3 regions of the Pseudoalteromonas translucida KMM 520 genome follow, and region 3 is predicted to be linked to each of the others. Evidence: predicted binding sites of a transcription regulator. Region 3 holds the regulator's gene; each other region holds the start of a gene.
What was found. The regulator LexA, encoded in region 3, represses DNA repair genes until DNA is damaged. The targets are predictions, from matches to a motif close to TACTGTATNNNNATACAGTA.

Region 1: the regulator LexA is predicted to act here: its motif matches at 3,256-3,275, upstream of PTRA_RS05955 (SulA-like leucine-rich domain-containing protein).
Region 2: the regulator LexA is predicted to act here: its motif matches at 4,129-4,148, upstream of PTRA_RS04225 (YebG family protein).

Annotation. Positions count from the first base shown of each region.
Region 1 covers NZ_CP011034.1:1,253,017-1,259,290, forward strand. Annotated here, with positions in the region: gene PTRA_RS05935 (VC2046/SO_2500 family protein) at 1-228, shown strand, start outside; gene PTRA_RS05940 (DUF6172 family protein) at 516-818, shown strand; gene PTRA_RS05945 (GGDEF domain-containing response regulator) at 1,148-2,068, shown strand; gene PTRA_RS05950 (YchJ family protein) at 2,276-2,755, opposite strand; gene PTRA_RS05955 (SulA-like leucine-rich domain-containing protein) at 2,796-3,230, opposite strand; gene PTRA_RS05960 (NCS2 family permease) at 3,668-4,960, shown strand; gene PTRA_RS05965 (hypothetical protein) at 5,036-5,794, opposite strand; gene cysB (HTH-type transcriptional regulator CysB) at 6,080-6,274, shown strand, end outside.
Region 2 covers NZ_CP011034.1:904,398-910,671, reverse strand. Annotated here, with positions in the region: gene PTRA_RS04255 (TonB-dependent receptor) at 1-626, shown strand, start outside; gene PTRA_RS04250 (peroxiredoxin) at 685-1,290, opposite strand; gene fadR (fatty acid metabolism transcriptional regulator FadR) at 1,591-2,304, opposite strand; gene dsbB (disulfide bond formation protein DsbB) at 2,748-3,266, shown strand; gene PTRA_RS04235 (DUF6170 family protein) at 3,266-3,568, shown strand; gene PTRA_RS04230 (ComEA family DNA-binding protein) at 3,584-3,883, opposite strand; gene PTRA_RS04225 (YebG family protein) at 4,199-4,516, shown strand; gene putP (sodium/proline symporter PutP) at 4,577-6,088, opposite strand.
Region 3 covers NZ_CP011034.1:3,226,514-3,232,787, reverse strand. Annotated here, with positions in the region: gene PTRA_RS14945 (DnaJ C-terminal domain-containing protein) at 1-171, shown strand, start outside; gene PTRA_RS14940 (chaperone modulator CbpM) at 171-491, shown strand; gene PTRA_RS14935 (hypothetical protein) at 744-1,124, shown strand; gene PTRA_RS14930 (PaaI family thioesterase) at 1,127-1,570, opposite strand; gene PTRA_RS14925 (SRPBCC family protein) at 1,669-2,121, opposite strand; gene lexA (transcriptional repressor LexA) at 2,408-3,025, shown strand; gene coxB (cytochrome c oxidase subunit II) at 3,500-4,642, shown strand; gene ctaD (cytochrome c oxidase subunit I) at 4,642-6,234, shown strand; gene PTRA_RS14905 (cytochrome c oxidase assembly protein) at 6,234-6,274, shown strand, end outside.

The DNA of each region.
Region 1 (6,274 bases), 1.4 Mb from region 3:
ATGGGCGATATTAAATTAAATCACTGTTTAAACCCTGAACCACTGTTTATAAGAGGTGATGTAAGCCATATTCCGCTTCAGGTGCGTGATAATTGTGAATTAGCAGTGCGCAGGCGTATAAATTACACACAAACGCAACTATCTAACCCGCAACTCGATGCTGCTGCCTTTTACGAAAGCCTAAATAATGATGCGCTACACCACCCATTGCATTTAGTAAGTGCCTAATTATAAAGCATACGCTGTAACTGCTTTGCTATTGCAATAACCAATCATATTAATAGGACTTGGCAAACGATTGTGCCACCACTCTAACTATTAAGTTACTTGTCTGTAATATAAAGCCGCTAACTCTCTACACTTAGCGCATTTTAGCGATACTTTATTTTATTAATGGATTAATAATTGATTTAATATAAAAAAAGCATCCAAAAATTAAATGCAATTGCTATAATAGGCTCAAATGGTATGACATTAAATGCCGTTATCATTAAACCAAGGTAATTAGGAACGTAATGAAGAAAATATTCACGCTAAATCACGAGAAAATCAAATATCCTCGTATGGTTGACGCCGCAAAGCATGAAGTGAAAAAATATTTGAAAAGAGAGCGTAACAAAACTCTACCACTCGATGCTGATTACTGGGCGTTTGATTGTAAGTTTGGTAATACCGCTGAAGATGCACAAGTAGTGCACGTTGCAGAGCTTAGTAATCATATAAGCGAAATAGAAAAGCAAAGCTTAACTTCTTTTTATGTAGAAATTTTAGCGCGCCCAGCTCAACGTCAACAACCAGATCTGGATGACGACGAATAAGACGCTTATAAAGTAATTTGCGTAATTTTTAAAATGGGCCCTAGTGGCTCATTTTTTGTTTGTACGTTTATACAAATACGATTTAAACCTTGAGTATTCAAGTGCAAGCAGCTTATAAGCAGTGCTTATAAGCAGTGCTTACTTTCAGTATTACCCTGAAAATTATGGCCGGTGATTTTCTAAAACAATTAACAACAACTCTGCATCGCCATTTTTATATTTGGGTGTTGATTGTAAGTTTGATTAAAAACCTCAGCTTTATTACATTTGCATAACATAAGACTGTATTATACTGTGTTAGTTGATAATTATAGAAAACAGTAGTATTTATGCCATTAAATTATGCCGATAGCGATTTAAAACTTAGCCTTAAAACCTCAAAAGTCCTCATTGTTGATGATCAGTTACTTAGCTTAATTGTACTGAAAAAAATATTATCAAAGCACTTTATTGTTAACACCGCCAATAGCGGTGAACAAGCAGTTGAAATATGTAAATCTAATACTCCCGATATCGTACTGCTGGATATTTCAATGGATGGCATATGCGGTATAGAAACCTGTTTAAAACTTAAAACGACGACACAAACCCAAGACATTCCCGTTATATTTGTTACCTCCTTTGAAAACCAAGAAGAGGACTGCTGGGAAGCGGGTGCGGTAGACTTTATTCAAAAACCGATTAACCCAGAAACCTTATACAGAAGAGTAAGAGCGCACTTAACGATTAAGCTGCAACATGACTTATTAAGTCAAAAAGTGTTTCTTGATGACTTAACTAAAGTATTTAACCGTCGTTATTTTGATACTCATATTAATAAAATACAATTGAGTGCATTAAGAGAGAATGCAGAATATGCTTTATTACTTATGGATATTGATTACTTTAAGCAATACAACGATATTTATGGACACGTAGAAGGCGACGTTGTTTTACACTTAATTGCTCAAACAATTGCCAACAGCCTGCAAAGGCCAAGCGATTTTGTTGCCCGATATGGCGGCGAAGAATTTGTGGTTGTGCTACCCCATACCAACGAGGAAGGCGCTCGCTGTGTTGCTGAAAAAATTAAAAATAACATATCTGGCTTAGGTGTTTTACATAAGTACTCAGAGTTTGAATTTGTCACTATAAGTATAGGTGGGGCTACATTATTGCAATCAGACGAAGGCAACATGGATATTTTGCAACGCGCAGATAAAAAAATGTACGCAGCTAAAGCACAAGGGCGAAATACAGTGTGCTTTTAAAGCGCACTGTACCAAAATATGCGGTAGAGCAGTTATTAACGCAGGCCTATAGGTATGTAAATTGCCAACAGCTGCTCGAAAGCAAAGTTTAATTTTAGCCATACCACAGCGCTCAATAACAGCCAATCCTAGGCATGGCTATTAGTATTTAAGGTTCAGTTGCCTGTAATTACGTACTTTACTCACCGCACAGTTAGTTGCAGCTTGTTATACGCTATGACACTTTTTATATTTTTTGCCACTTTGGCAAGGGCAGTTATCATTTCTGCTTATTTTAATATCGGCTACCGGAAATAGTGTGCCATCAAGGTAGCGCCACTGCCCACCTTGTTTAATAAACAACGATTTTTCGTGTAACTCGCAATACAAGTTTTGGTAAAAGTAATTTACTTTAAATGTTACAAATCCTTCGCTTGCATCGTGCTCAGTGTCGATAACGGTTAGCTTTATAAAGCGGCAGCTATCTGCAAAGTCTTTAATCTCTTTTACAGGGTTTTCTGCCTGTTTTTCACTTGCATAAGTTTGATAAACATAAGTTGCATTTTTAAGTACATATGCGCTGTAGCGAGCACGCATAAGTTGCTCAGGTGTTTCAGCTATTTGTGATGCTAAATGAAGTGGTTCACAGCAGTCAGCATAATTTTGCTGGCTGCCACAAAAGCAAGGAGAAGTCGTTAATGAGGTCATAATATTAATATAAAGTGTTTAAAACACGAGTTTAACAAGCTTATTGAGTCAGTGGTATCTCAAGGTTGTGAGTATTTTTAGTAAAACAATAAAGCTTAGTATTTGTAGTGCTTAAATTTAATGATAATTGTGTCAGCTGTTGATCATTAACAATATCAGTCCAGGTAATTACCGCAGCAAAGTTTCCGTTGTGCAGCGCCGAGCTAAGTACATACTCTAAGTTTACTAAATGTTTTTGCCTGATCACCAGTAATTTGCTGGTATCAATGGAGCATGAATCAAGTAAAGCTTTACTCGGAACATGGTCAGGTGCAATCAGCAGTGTCCATGCATTTAAGCTATTGTATTGGTGTAATACTTTAAGCAATTCAAAGGTTGCTGAAATTTCATCTTCAATTTGAATTAAATTTACACAATCACTTTTATCGTCTTGCTGATAACTTTTAACGGTTCTTACGGTAATAGGCTGTAACATAAATTTCTCACTCACTGGGTTTTTATACAGTACCCATATACAGTAGTTTATACAGTGTTATGGTGCAAGTGTTTTTTTGCTAATTATTTGTACAGTCATTCAGTTTTAAATTTTTACACGGATAAAAAAACAAAAATAACTATTAAAAACAGAGCGTTAATATTTTAGATTTGTACTTTATATTTTTTACTAAAATTATGCGGCGAATAACACCTATACAGTACTTTATGCTCTATTATTTACGTTAAAGTAAAACTAATTATTTAGCATGTAAGCACGGTAATTATTATTTTTAAAACCTAAAGTACATACGTATTACCGTGTCATATTTATTATTTCAGCTACTTCAATAACTTAATGCATAACAAGGTAAAATGTCCGGTATTTCGCTATTTTTATGCTAAAATCTCGCCACTTTTTACTACCTTAAGTTTGTTATGCTCGAAGCCTTATTTAAAATCCGCGCAAATGATTCCTCAGTACAACGTGAATGTGTTGCCGGTATGACTACTTTTATTACTATGGTTTATATTGTTTTTGTTAATCCAGCAATGCTTGCTCAAGCAGGAATGGATCAAGGCGCTGCGTTTGTAGCTACATGTATTGCAGCTGCAATAGGCTGTTTTATTATGGGCCTATGGGCCAATTATCCGTTAGCGTTAGCACCAGGTATGGGATTAAATGCTTTTTTTACCTATGGCGTTGTTTTAGGAATGGGTTATACCTGGGAAGCGGCATTAGGTGCTGTGTTTATGTCGGGTTGTATATTTTTATTTTTAAGCTTATTTAAAGTACGAGAGTGGATTATTAATGCCATTCCACTGGTGCTTAAACAAGCAATAGCGACCGGTATTGGTGCTTTTTTGGCGCTAATTGCGCTTAAAAGTGCAGGGATCATAGTATCTAGCCCTGCAACCTTAGTGCAGCTAGGTGATATTACTGCACCTGGGCCATTACTTGCTATTTTAAGTTTTTTTGTAATTGCGGCATTGTTATATCGCGACTTTAAAAGTGGTGTGTTAATTAGTATTTTACTGGTAACTGGTATTGCTCTGGCTTTTGGTTTGGTTGAATATAAGGGGGTTATGTCTATGCCGCCGTCAATTTTACCAACCTTTATGCAACTTGATTTTAGTGCGGCATTTGAGCTTTCAATGTTGAGTGTTATTTTTGCATTTTTATTTGTAGATTTATTTGATACCTCAGGCACCTTGGTTGCGGTCACGCAAAAAGCAGGGCTTGCAGATGAAAAAGGCAATATGCCACGTTTAGGGCGCGCCCTTAGCGCTGATAGCACTGCAACTATTGCCGGTGCAATGTTAGGTACATCTACTACTACCTCTTATATAGAGTCGGTGGCTGGTGTTTCTGTAGGCGGACGCACAGGCTTAACAGCCGTTGTTGTGGGTATTTGTTTTTTATTGATGATGTTTTTTGCGCCACTAGCGCAAATGGTGCCAGCCTATGCCACTGCCGGTGCTATTTTATATGTTTCGGTACTTATGCTACAAAACTTAAAGTTTGTAAACTGGGACGACATGACAGATGCCATTCCTGTTAGTGTGGTGTTATTAATGACCCCGCTGACATTTTCTATTGCTCATGGTATTGCACTTGGGTTTATTTCTTACACCGCGGTTAAGGTGTTATGCGGTAAAAAGGATCAAGTAAGTATTAGTGTGTGGATTTTAACGGCATTGTTTATTGTTAAGTTTGCATTTTTATCTTAAAAAATTTATTTATCTATCAATAAAAAAAGCCCATACAAAATTGTATGGGCTTTTTTTATAAATTTTAGTGCCAATTTACCATTTCTTTTTCGGAGCAAATAAAACATCTAGGTCATCTTGCTCTTGCTCAGTTTTCTTTTTAAGTGCACTGGCATTCGATGCCCTTAACTCAACACTAATAGCTTCTAAGTAGCCTTCTACTTCTTGGTATTTAGCAGTTACATATGGATCGCTATACGATACCGCACTGAGTGAGGCATGAGCTTTTTCAAAATATTGTCTAGCTGAACCTACCATACCTGCAGAGCGCGCCGATAAACCACGTTTAATTTGGCTTTCAATATTTATTTGTAACTGCAGTTTTTCCATTCGTTTGTCTTCGATTACAAATAGTTGACTATCAAGGTTACCTTTATTGTGCTCAGAGCGCAGAATAATACGTAATTTTTTTATGCCCTGTATTAGCGATACCAATTGCTTATCGTTACTAGGCAGTGAAAGCGATTCGCTATTGCTGCCTTGAACTGGATTGTTTAAACGCTCTTTCGCTTCATTTAAACGGTTTTTTAATATTTTAGAACCAGGTGAAAGCGATACCATGGTGCTAAGCGCATCGTGATTGCGACGCTGTAAAACACGTAGTGTATTATCTGAAAACGGGATATTAGCGTTATTCATTAACGCTTCCTCGGTTTCCTCAATAATAGCTTTTTGTTTGGTTAGTTCTTTACGGCGCTCAGCTTCTTGTTTTTCTTTATGCTGTTGCACCGCACTTACCCAAAGCGCAATCACAATAAGAGCAACAATGAGTATAATTATAATAGAGACGATCATGTTACAGTTCTCGGGTTCTAAACCTAATTGCTCAATCTTACATTAAATATATAAGAACAGGAAAACTTTGCGCTAATTAACTATAAAAGCAGGCTAAGAAAGCGTTTAAATCTTAATGCTTTATATGATAATCATTGCTATCTGAAGTATATTTATTGTGCTAGCCTAAGCCTATATTTACTAAATACGGTATTATCAATTAAAACCTACCTTTTGTTGGGTGGTCAGTTTTTAAAGATAAAGTATTTACCTCTCAAAAACGAATAATAACGAAAATACATAGCTATGAAATTACAACAACTTAGATATATTGTAGAAGTTCAAAATCATAAATTAAATGTCTCAGCAACAGCTGAAAGTTTATTTACCTCACAACCAGGTATTTCTAAGCAAGTGCGCATGCTTGAAGATGAGTTAGGTATTCAAATTTTTGGTCGCAGTGGTAAACATTTAACGCATGTAACCAGTGCCGGTGAAGAA
Region 2 (6,274 bases), 1.1 Mb from region 3:
AAGAGTTTGGTCCAATTTATGCTGCAGAGTGTGGTAACCAAAACAGCACTGTATGTGTTCGCTTACCGCCTACTAATGGTGAAAGCTTAGGTTCAATTCAAAAAATCTATAGCACATTTGAAAACGTCTCTTCACAAGAAGTATCTGGCATCGACTTTTCAGCAAACTACAATCATTCATTGGATGATTTAGGTTTATTGAAATTCAATTTAGAGTGGGCTTACCAAAATAAATTTGAAAAAGATGGCCGTGATTACTCTGGTGAATATGGTTACCCAGAGCATCGTTGGATTTTCTCAACTAACTGGGAAGTGGGCGACTTCAATACTAATGTTAACTTAAGTTATGTTGGTGAATTTGAAGATACACCTGATATCGACTTTGACGGTAACTTAGATTTTGATAGCAATACATCACGTATGATTGACTCACAAGTGTTAGTTGATTTACAAACGTCGTACCGTATTACTGAGTCAGCTAAATTATCACTAGGTATTAATAACTTGTTTGACGAAGAGCCACCATTTGCAATTGGTGATGGCGATTCTGACCTTTACGGTTATGCGTCTGGGGTTCATAACCCACGCGGTCGTTATATTTATACTAAAGTAAGTTTCTCGTTCTAAACGAGAAGCAACAAAAAAACCGCCAATCGGCGGTTTTTTTATTTAAACGAGAGCTAAATTATAGATCGCCTTCGTTTTCAGATAGGAACTTAGCAACGCCTTCAGGGCTCGCGTCCATACCTTTTTTACCTTCAGTCCAACCAGCAGGACATACTTCACCGTGCTCAGTGTGGAACGCTAGTGCGTCAACCATACGTAGCATTTCATCAATGTTACGACCTAGTGGTAAGTCGTTCACTACTTGGTGACGTACGTTGCCTTCCTCATCAATTAGGAAAGATCCACGAAATGCAACACCCGCTTCAGGATGCTCAACGTCGTATGCTTTACAAATTTCATGTTTAATATCTGCAACTAGTGCATATTTAACTTTACCGATACCGCCATCTGCAACAGCAGTGTTACGCCATGCGTTGTGTGAGAATTGTGAATCGATAGAAACACCAATTACTTCAACACCACGTTTTTGGAATTCTTCATAACGCTTATCAAATGCAATAAGTTCAGAAGGACATACAAACGTGAAATCTAGTGGGTAAAAGAAAATAACTGCTTTTTTACCTTTAATTTTTTCATGAAGGTTATAGCTATCTACAATTTCACCGTTACCAAGAACTGCTGCAGCGGTAAAGTCTGGTGCCTGGCGGCCTACTAATACACCCATTTTATTCTCCAAATATTTTGAGTTTGTTGTCAATTGCTTATGCAATGCTGATAGTTATATGGGCTCTAAAAATTAAAAACCAATAGCGCACATATAATTATTATTATTCTAGAGAGAACTGATGCGAAATGACAATCGTATTTAACGATTCATCCCATCGATAATACTGAACGCTAAAAAGTGATGGGAGTTATTATATTTTATTAGCTCAGCTTCTTGGTTATAAAGTATTAATAAAAAGTAGATATAATTAAAATGAAGACACAAAAAAACCTGCAAATGCAGGCTTTTAAAATAGGTTTAATCCATTATGTCGCTGGGCATATCGCCACGAATTTGTTGCCAAATTTCACCGGTTTGATGACCATATTTACGCATCATCATAATCGCACCGTCGTGTTCTCTGTTTTCGGCCAATTTAGTTAAATCTTTATAAAACTGGCGAGCCAACTCACGCGTTCCCGGATCTGAAAAATAATGACAACCTATTTTTGAATAAAATCCTTTAAAGCCATTAAGTATAAGCACGTAAATACGATTATTACCTGCAACAGCTAACTCGTGATGCACTTTATAATCGTAATCAGCAAATGCTTGCGCACTGTCTTCTAACTCATCGCTTTGTGAGAGAATTTCAATCACACGTTCTGGGTTTAACTTTATAGCGGCACGCGTATAAATTGCGCTTATATTAGTGCGTGCAGAGAGTAACTGATCGGTTAGCTCTGGCATTTTATCTTCATCAAGACGTGCTAACGTTTCAAGAATATTTAATCCTGACGTTTCCCAAAAGTTATTCACTTTTGTTGGCTTACCATGTTTAATAGTTAACCAGCCATCTCGAGCCAATCGCTGTAATACTTCACGTAACGTCGTTCGGGTAACACCTATTAACTCTGAGAGTTCACGCTCAGCAGGTAGAATAGATCCAGGAGGGAAATCGCCATTCCAGATAGACTCTACTATGTATTCTTCAGCAAATCCTGCTGGGCTTTTCGCTTTAAAAATTCTCATCCAATTCCCACTCGAATTAATTCACACTACTACATACGATTAACCGACTGATTGTACCAGACGACGCTCAAGTAACAAGTAAAGTACGCCATATTACTGCCAGTATGCGATTAAAATATTTTTGTCTATAAAATGCTTTCTATTTTTTACTAACACTTGTCGCAAGTACTTATATATTCATCCTAGATACATTTTAAGTAGCCACTTACTTTAAATTTGCGCCTTTCCTGGCTAACTTGTTACGCAACTTTATCTAATCCAAATTCTTTTCTCGCTTAGAGGACTCCCCCTTTCTTCACATTATTTGGTTTTTATTGGCTTTGATAATTATAACCTTAACTTTAATCATCATAAATGCATGTGAGGTGGCTTTAAGTCGTTTTGCTTGCCCCTAACTTTATCCTACGTCATAATCTAACGTCTTATTTAAATGTGGATTTATTATGAACTGGCTTGCACAATTACCCACCCAACGTACTCCTTGGCTTTTGTTTAGTGGTATTGTTTTTCTGCTTGAAATAACAGCACTGTTTTTTCAATATCAAATGGGATTGGCGCCATGTATCATGTGCATATATCAGCGTACTGCCGTATTAGGTTTACTTATTGCAGGTATTATTGGTACAAGTAATCCTGGGCATAAAGGGGTTCGCTTGCTCGCCTATAGTGTATGGGCTGTTTCTAGTGTTTGGGGATTTATAATTGCCCGCGAGCATATCGAAATGCAAACAACCACGGATCCTTTTGCATTTAGTTGTGAGTTTGAACCTAACTTTCCTGCTTTTATGCCACTACATGAGTGGATCCCAAGTTTTTTTGCAGCCACTGGTGATTGTGGAAACATTGACTGGCAATTTGCGGGATTAAGTATGCCAGCATGGATGGAAGTAATATTTGCGTTGTTTGCAGCCACTTTATTTTTACTGGTAACAAGTCGCTTAATAACTAAAAGGGCGCTGTAATGTTTGTGTTTTTTTCAAGCCAAATTAATGTACTAAAGCATTTAAAAATACGTGACAGACAAGTTGTTATAGCTATTTCTTTAAGTATGCTTTCACCTGTTAATAAAGTACTGCTTCGTATTATAAAATTATTATTACTCAGCCCGCTGTTTTTAATATTTGTCGTATTTGAAGGCTGGTTACTCATCCCTTTTTTACTACTCGGTGGGTTGTGTTATCCACTACTAACGACTCCAATTGAAATTAACTTTGCTAAAAAACATTTAAGTGAAGCATTAACCCAATATACTAAGGGCGCTTAACGCGCCCTTTTTAACTTAAAACGAAACCTTGCCTTCAAGCTTGGCAACTAATTTTTTACCTATGCCTTTTACCATTTTCAAATCCTCTAACGACGTAAAGTTACCTTGTGCTTCGCGATAATCTATAATTGCTTGTGCTTTTTTCTTACCAATACCTGGAAGCTTAGATAGCTGACTAACATCAGCGGTATTAATATTTAAAGCTGCCTGCTTTACTTGCTGAGTTATTGCTGAGGTATCTACATTTGCATAAGTAAGGGTTACTGGCAACATACAAAAAGCTGCAGCTAAAACACTGTATTTTAGTTTTTTCATCTTTCTTCCTTTTTTGTTCATACATGAACATTTAGTCTGTTGTTTATATGTTTAAGTCATAACGCAAAAGGCTTTTTACACCTGCACTTTATTAAATACTTAAACCTAACATTCACTCCCTGTGAGATCCTTAACTACAACGGTACACAAAAGTGATTAAGTTAAATAAAGTAAAGTTAATCTTTGTTGTCAACTATTATCACTTAATATTAATTAGGGGACTTGCAAATTTAGGCACAAACTTGTACTGTACATAAAAACAGTAATCTAATGGTTTATATATACTATATGCCACGCAAGTAAGCAGGAGAAATCATGGCTGTTGTTGTTAAATATGTTGTAGAACGAAACGGAGTCGAGCGCATGACGTTTACTACCAAAAAAGAAGCTGATGCCTATGATAAAATGCTCGATATTGCAGAGTCGCTTGAAATTTTGCTAGAAAAAGTTGATGTGCCATTGAGTGAACAACAAGTAGAGTCACTTGCTTTAGAAATAGCAAAAAGTAAAGATGACTTTATGACAATATTAAAAGGGGGTAAAGAGCCTATAGCCCCTAAAGCTGCTGTAAAAGGCAAAAAAGCAGATAATGTTGCACCCATAGAAGAAAGTAGCGATAAAAAAGCGAGTTAATAAATTTTGCATAAAAAAAGGGAGTAACCTAGGTTACTCCCTTTTTTTGCTTATAACTTTTTATAGTTCTTGTTCTACTTCATCAAATAACGTTGTAATTTCTTTAGCTGGCTCACTGGTCATTAAGCTAACTAATACAATCGCAATACTTGATAAAATAAAGCCTGGGACTATTTCATAAATAACGCTACTTAAACTCTCACCATTAATTGTGATTGGTGCGTATATCCATATCAGTACCGTTGAAGCACCCACTAACATGCCAGCTAAGGCACCAGCAAAGTTCATTCTTCTCCAGTAAAGGCTAAGCAATACGAGTGGCCCAAATGCAGCACCAAAGCCTGCCCACGCATTACTTACTAAGTCTAAAATAGAACTATCTCTATCGTAAGCTAAGTAAATAGCAAACATAGCAACTAACGCCACACTAATACGCCCAACAAAAACTAGCTCTTTTTGAGAGGCTTCGCGGTGCAGGTATATTTTATAAAAATCTTCAGTTAACGAGCTTGAACACACTAGCAATTGTGAAGAGATAGTACTCATTACAGCCGCTAAAATAGCTGCTAATAAAAAGCCAGCAATCAATGGATGAAAAACCAATTCTGATAACACTAAAAATATTGTTTCTTTATCATTTATCGGCATTTCATTTTCTAGTATGAAGGCTGCCCCAAATAAACCAGTTAGTACTGCGCCTATTGCTGATAATGTCATCCAAGACATACCAATACGTCGCATTGCTGGAATATCTTTAACTGAACGTACCGACATAAAGCGTACTATAATATGAGGCTGACCAAAGTAACCTAAGCCCCAAGCTAACGCAGAAATAATTGCGATGGTAGAGCCACCAGCAAACCAATCTAGCATATTTAAGGAGTGAACTTCACTGGCCTTTGGCGAGACAAGTAACAGGTCATAACTAGCATTAGCAAGCGTTTCCATTACTGGGTGATCAAGCATAGTAAACGTTACTATTGGCACTATTAGTAATGCAATAAGCATAATGCAACCTTGTACAAAGTCGGTTAAACTTACCGCTAAAAAACCACCAAAAAGCGTATAAAGCACTACAACGCCAGTAGTGACATAAAGGCCAGTTTCGTAGCTCATTCCAAATGAATTTTCAAATAACTTACCACCAGCAACTACGCCAGATGAGGTATAAAGTGTAAAGAAAACAATAATAACAATGGCTGAAATCACACGTAAAATATTTTTATTGTCCGCAAAGCGATTAGCAAAATAATCCGGGATCGTAATTGAATCATTCGCTTTTTCAGTGTAAACACGTAGCCTAGGTGCAACTAAGAAGTAATTTGCCCAAGCGCCAAGTACTAAACCAATCGCAATCCAAACCTTACTCAAACCAAAAAGATACATAGCGCCGGGAAGGCCCATAAGCAACCAGCCGCTCATGTCAGATGCACCTGCGGATAGCGCTGCAACACTTGGTGATAAATTACGCCCCCCTAACATATAACCTGAAACATCGCTGGTTGATTGCTTAAATGCATACAACCCTATACCTAACATTACAACAAAGTATAATGCTAGTGAAATAATCATTCCTGTTTCCAAATTCGCCTCCACTAATAAATTGCAACAGGCTTTTGATCCAAATAATGACTCTTAAAATATTATAGTTAAGACAGTATTGGGATAAAAACCATTCTCTGTCACTATAGCATGGGTAATAGTTAAAATTCCAACATGTCAACTTTAGTGAATTAAAAACAAACAAAGCGTATATAT
Region 3 (6,274 bases):
CGTTTACGCATTAAAGGTAAAGGGTTAATGAGTAAAAAAGCCAAGGGTGACTTATTTGCAGTGATTAAAATTGTTAATCCAGCATCGAGTGATGATGTTAGCAAAAAGCTGTGGCAAGAGCTGGCCGAAAAAGCCCATTTTGACCCGCGTAGCAATTGGAGCAAGTCATAATGAAAATTATCGTGGCACCACAAGACAATTTACTTACTAGCCAAGAGCTGTGTGTGAGTAGTGATATTAGCGAAGCCATATTGTATGAGCTAGTTGAGCACAGCATTGCTATTCCTATTGAGGGCGAGCGCGTTACAGAATGGCAATTTACGGTATCAACAGTGACCTTAGTTAAAAAGGCTGCACGTATTCAGCATGACTTGTCGTTAGATTGGTCTGCTATTGCTTTGGTTTTACAATTATTGGATGAACGGGATGAGTTGATTGCTGAAAACCAAATGTTAAAGCAGCACTTAAGTCGGTTTAAACATTTAGAATAAAAAGTAGTGGTTAAACTTTAAAGGTGAGTAGCTAGCTATTTTTATGGAGCTAGCTCAGCACTTTTATAATAGTGAGCTTTTGGTGCTTAAATATTTTTTGATTCGTGAAATAAGAGTAAGTAAAGCGTCAATAAATGCGTAAAAATAGCCGGCTATTTATATAAAAAGGTGAATATTGCAGAGTTGATTTGGTATAACCGTAAAACTGCGTTAAAGTTTACAGCGAACTAATTAGAGGATAAACAGCAGACAATGTCGGAAATTCAATTTTTAAATGTAGACCTAGAGCTTGAGTCAAAGCAAGATATTAGCGTGCTTGTAGCTGACCTAAAAAAAATCGCCACTATTTTACATTATGATAAAGACGAATACCGTCAGTTAGCGCGTATAGAAGTAACAGGCGAAATATCCTCACCGGATAAAGCAATTAACCACTTATGTGAGCTAGTAGAGTCATGCTCGCGCGCTGCACTTAAGCAATGGTTGAGTTGTTCGCGCCGTACCTTTGATATTGGTTTTGAGTCGGGCACTTCGCCAAAATGTTTTAACCAAGCGCTGCACGCCGATACTTTATTACGTATATCGGCAATTGGTGCAGGCATGGAAATTACTATTTACCCGCTAGAAAAATAGCGTTAGCCTTTGCGCTCTACTACAGCTGCGGTCATTTTTGATACGCAGCAAAGCTCGCCGCGACTATTCGTTATTTTTATTTCCCATACTGAGCTACGCTTGCCAATATGAAACGCTTTTGCGGTGGCGGTTAAGGTGCCATTACGCGAGGCTTTTAAATGGCTAGCACTGATCTCTTGCCCTACACAATAAAATTTAGTGAAGTCGACCACAAAGTTAGCCGCGTAGCTGGCAACACTTTCGGCTAAAACCACGTTTGCTCCGCCATGCACCATGCCTATGGGGTTATGATGCGCAGGAATTGCCGGCATAGTGGCAACTAAGTAATCATCACCAATTTCAGTTATTTCAATCCCCATGGTTTTCATCAGTGTACCTTGGCCATTTATGCCTTGGTCTAACTGCTTACAAAACGCTAAAGTAATAGGTTGATGCCAAATACTCATTGTTACTCCTTTAAAGATTGAAAACGATAACCAATAATACGATTTTTCATGGCGATATGATAGCCAAGTTAGTGCAGCTACTACATTGTAATGCAGCGCTACTTTTTGCTTTCTACATAGTGCTTAATTTCATCGAGATCTTTTTTTAGCATTTTACGCATCGAATTTTTAAGAAAAACCCCCATCACTGCAGACATCATTTTTACCCAAATAGACTCAGAGCTATCAGAAAAAGTCATGGTTAAACAGGTGCCAGGTTCGGCGGCGGTAAGTGACAGCTTAGTGGTATAAACTGCCCCGCAATTTTCTGCGCGAGTGCAATAATATTCATTAGTAACAGCTTCTGTGATCCACATGGTTTCTGAGGCCGCTTTACCAAACATTTTTCGCGTTTCTAACCATTTTAGGCCCACTAACCCCTGTGGAGGCTTTTCGATTATTTTCAAATCAATAATGCCAGACAGCATATTGGTACTGTTTTCGATGTCAGTTATTGCTGCCCATACTTTACGTTTAGGGCCGTTGATAATTACCGCTACAGTGATATTCATAACACTCTCCGTTGATTCACATTGATGAGGCTAACGCCCGTTATAAAAACGATAGTTAACTAATTTTTTAATAACAGCAATAACCTAGTAATCATGTAATTACAATTAATGTAACGTAAAACTAACACTGCCGAGATCTGCTTAATTTTATCTGTAATTTACTTGGTTATTTTAAGCTTAGACCAATGCCACCTTTGGCAGCAAAGGCGGGGAGTAATTTAAATTTGCGATTTTCAGATAACTGTATATACTCACAGTTAAATGTACTGTATGGAAAACCAGTTGTATGCGACCATTAACTAACCGCCAAGCGCAAATACTCGAACTTATTAAAGTGTTTATTAAAGACACTGGTATGCCTCCTACACGCGCAGAAATTGCACAAACATTAGGCTTTAAAAGTGCTAATGCCGCAGAAGAGCATTTAAAAGCGCTGGCTAAAAAAGGCGCTATTAAAATGAAGCCAGGCGCTAGCCGTGGTATTCAACTTATTGAAGAAGATGAACCAGAACAACTTGGTTTACCATTAATTGGCCGCGTAGCTGCCGGTGAACCTATTTTGGCGCAACAACATGTTGAGAGCCATTGTAAAATTGACCCGCTAATGTTTAAACCGCCTGCCGATTTTTTATTGCGTGTAAATGGTATGAGCATGCGAGATATTGGTATTATGGATGGTGATTTACTGGCTGTTCATCGCACTCAAGTTGCCGAAAATGGCCAAGTTATTGTTGCCCGCGTTGATGACGATGTAACGGTAAAGCGCTTAGAAAAAGCAGGTCGAAAAGTATTACTGCATGCTGAAAATAAAGAATTTTCGTCGATAGAAGTGGATCTTGAAAACGAATCTTTTAATATTGAAGGCTTAGCCGTTGGGGTTATTCGCAACGCTGACTGGATGTAACAATTAAGTTGTTATAGCTATGCAAAATAGCGGTATAATTTAATAGCTCAGATGATTAACGCGCACTTTTTAGTGCGCTTTTTTTTGCCATTTTTTTGTGAAAACTCCGCTGCAATGACAAAATTATATTAAGTTTATGTTTTTTATCATTTAAGTATTTAATACTCGTTTTTGCTGTCTTTTTATTTGTAACCCTTGCTGTTGCTCACTTCCTGCTTAGAAAAAAATTAAATAACCCTCATATTTACGCTAATCCTCTAATATTATTTGATTATTTTTCAAACTAAAACTTGCTAGTTGTTCAATTATTAACTAATTGTTAATGGGCTGGACTAACAATAACTCACAGCTTTTAGTTTTGAGAACACATATTTATATATCCGGCAGCAATACAAAAATAAAAAATAACAAATTGGCATTTAAAGCTTATGTCTTTTTGTTTTGCACTCGCAACAGTATTAAAGGAGCTGTCACATGGGTAAATTGAGCTCTACCTTGTGGCTTATATTGTTTGTTTTTCCGCAGCTAGCATTGGCAAATAGCCAATATAATATGCGCAAAGGCGTAACCGATATAAGTAATAATGTTTATCAACTACACATGACCATATTTTTAATATGCTGTGTAATAGGCGTGATTGTATTTGCCGTTATGTTTTGGGCACTTATTCATCATCGTAAATCTAAAGGAGCAGTTGCTGCTCAATTTCACGAAAGTACCAAAGTAGAAATACTCTGGACAGCAATTCCATTTGTTATTTTAATAGCAATGGCAGTCCCCGCAACTAAAACATTAATAGCGATGGAAGATGCCAGTAAAGCGGATATCACTATTAAAGTAACTGGTTCACAGTGGAAATGGCATTACGAATATATGGGGGAAGATGTTGAGTTTTACTCAATACTTGCCACACCGCAAAATGAAATTGCCAACCTAGCCGATAAAAACCCCAACTATTTACTTGAGGTAGATAAGCCTCTGGTATTACCGATTAATAAAAAAGTACGCTTTTTAATGACCTCCGACGATGTTATTCATTCTTGGTGGGTGCCCGATTTTGCTATTAAAAAAGATGCAAACCCGGGGTTTATTAACGAAACGTGGACCAACATAAACGAAGTCGGTATTTATCGCGGTCAGTGTGCTGAGCTATGCGGTAAAGATCATGGCTTTATGCCTGTGGTAGTAGAGGCTAAGTCAGAGGCCGATTTTAAAGTTTGGCTAGCAGATGCTAAACAAGCAAAGCAAAAAGCTGCAGCAGCAGATGCCGCATTACTTGATCAAACACTCCCTAAAGAAGAGTTAATGACTTTGGGTGAGCAAGTGTATATGGCCAATTGTGCTGCATGTCATCAGCCCACAGGACTAGGTTTACCAGGTGTTTTTCCTGCGCTTAAAGGCAGCCCGATAGTGCTTGGCGACATAAAAGATCACATTGACATTGTTATTCACGGACGCCCCGGCACAGCCATGCAAGCCTTTGCTAAACAGCTCTCTATAAAGCAATTAGCAGCGGTAATTACTTATAAGCGTAATGCATGGGGTAATGATACCGGTGATGTAATTCAACCAAGTGAAATACAGGCAGCACTTGATGCCGACGGGGAGGCGAACTAATGAGTAGCATAGTAGAACAACCTGACATTAATGAAGCTCACCACGCTCATCATCCTGCTAAAGGCTTTAAGCGTTGGTTATATACCACTAATCATAAAGATATAGGCAGCTTGTACTTAATTTTCTCGCTGACTATGTTTTTTATTGGTGGAGCTATGGCTATGGTGATCCGCGCTGAGTTATTTCAGCCAGGATTACAATTAGTCGATCCTCACTTTTTTAATCAAATGACCACAGTGCATGGGTTGATTATGGTATTTGGTGCTGTTATGCCGGCATTTACTGGCTTGGCTAACTGGATGGTGCCATTAATGATTGGCGCGCCTGATATGGCCTTACCGCGAATGAATAACTGGAGTTTTTGGATTTTACCATTCGCGTTTTTAATTTTATTATCATCGCTATTAATGCCCGGTGGTGGTCCTGCGTTTGGTTGGACTTTTTATGCGCCGCTGTCCACAACCTACAGTAATGACAATACCGCCATGTTTGTATTTGCTGTGCATATTATGGGTATTAGCTCCATTATGGGGGCAATTAATGTAATTGTAACCATAGTTAACTTACGTGCCCCAGGCATGACCTGGATGAAGGTCCCTATGTTTGTATGGACTTGGCTGATAACGGCATTTTTATTGATTGCGGTTATGCCCGTGCTCGCAGGTGCGGTGACTATGGTGCTCACCGATAAATACTTTGCAACCAGCTTTTTTGATGCAGCGGGTGGCGGTGATCCGGTGATGTTTCAGCACATATTTTGGTTTTTTGGCCACCCCGAAGTATACATAATGATTTTGCCTGCTTTTGGCATTATTTCTACTATAGTTCCGACCTTTTCGCGTAAAAAACTCTTTGGTTATTCCTCCATGGTATATGCCACGTCGTCAATTGCGCTGTTGAGTTTTACGGTGTGGGCGCATCATATGTTTACTACCGGAATGCCAGTGGCTGGCGAGCTGTTTTTTATGTACGCGACTATGCTGATATCGGTGCCCACTGGAGTAAAAATATTTAATTGGGTAGCCACTATGTGGCGCGGATCAATTACGTTTGAAGTACCCATGCTGTTTAGTATTGCCTTTATTGTGTTGTTTACCTTAGGTGGTTTTTCGGGCTTGATGCTGGCCATTACACCGGCTGATTTTCAGTACCATGATACCTACTTTGTAGTGGCACATTTTCATTATGTACTGGTAACGGGGGCGGTATTTTCGATTATGGCAGGCGCGTATTATTGGCTGCCTAAGTGGACTGGCAATATGTATAACATAGCGCTGGCTAAATGGCATTTTTGGTTATCGCTGGTAAGCGTAAATGTATTGTTTTTTCCTATGCACTTTGTAGGGCTTGCAGGCATGCCACGCCGTATTCCCGACTATGCGCTACAGTTTGCCGACTTTAACGCCATTATTAGTATTGGCGGCTTTGCCTTTGGATTATCGCAGTTGTTGTTTGTAGCTGTAGTGATTAAATGCGCACGTGGCGGCGACAAGGTTCCTGCAAAAGTGTGGGAAGGCGCAGAAGGGCTGGAGTGGGAGGTAGATTCACCTGCTCCGTACCATACATTTTCAACACCACCGGAAATTAAATAATGATACATGCACCGCTACTTAAGCGCTTAGTTGTTATTTG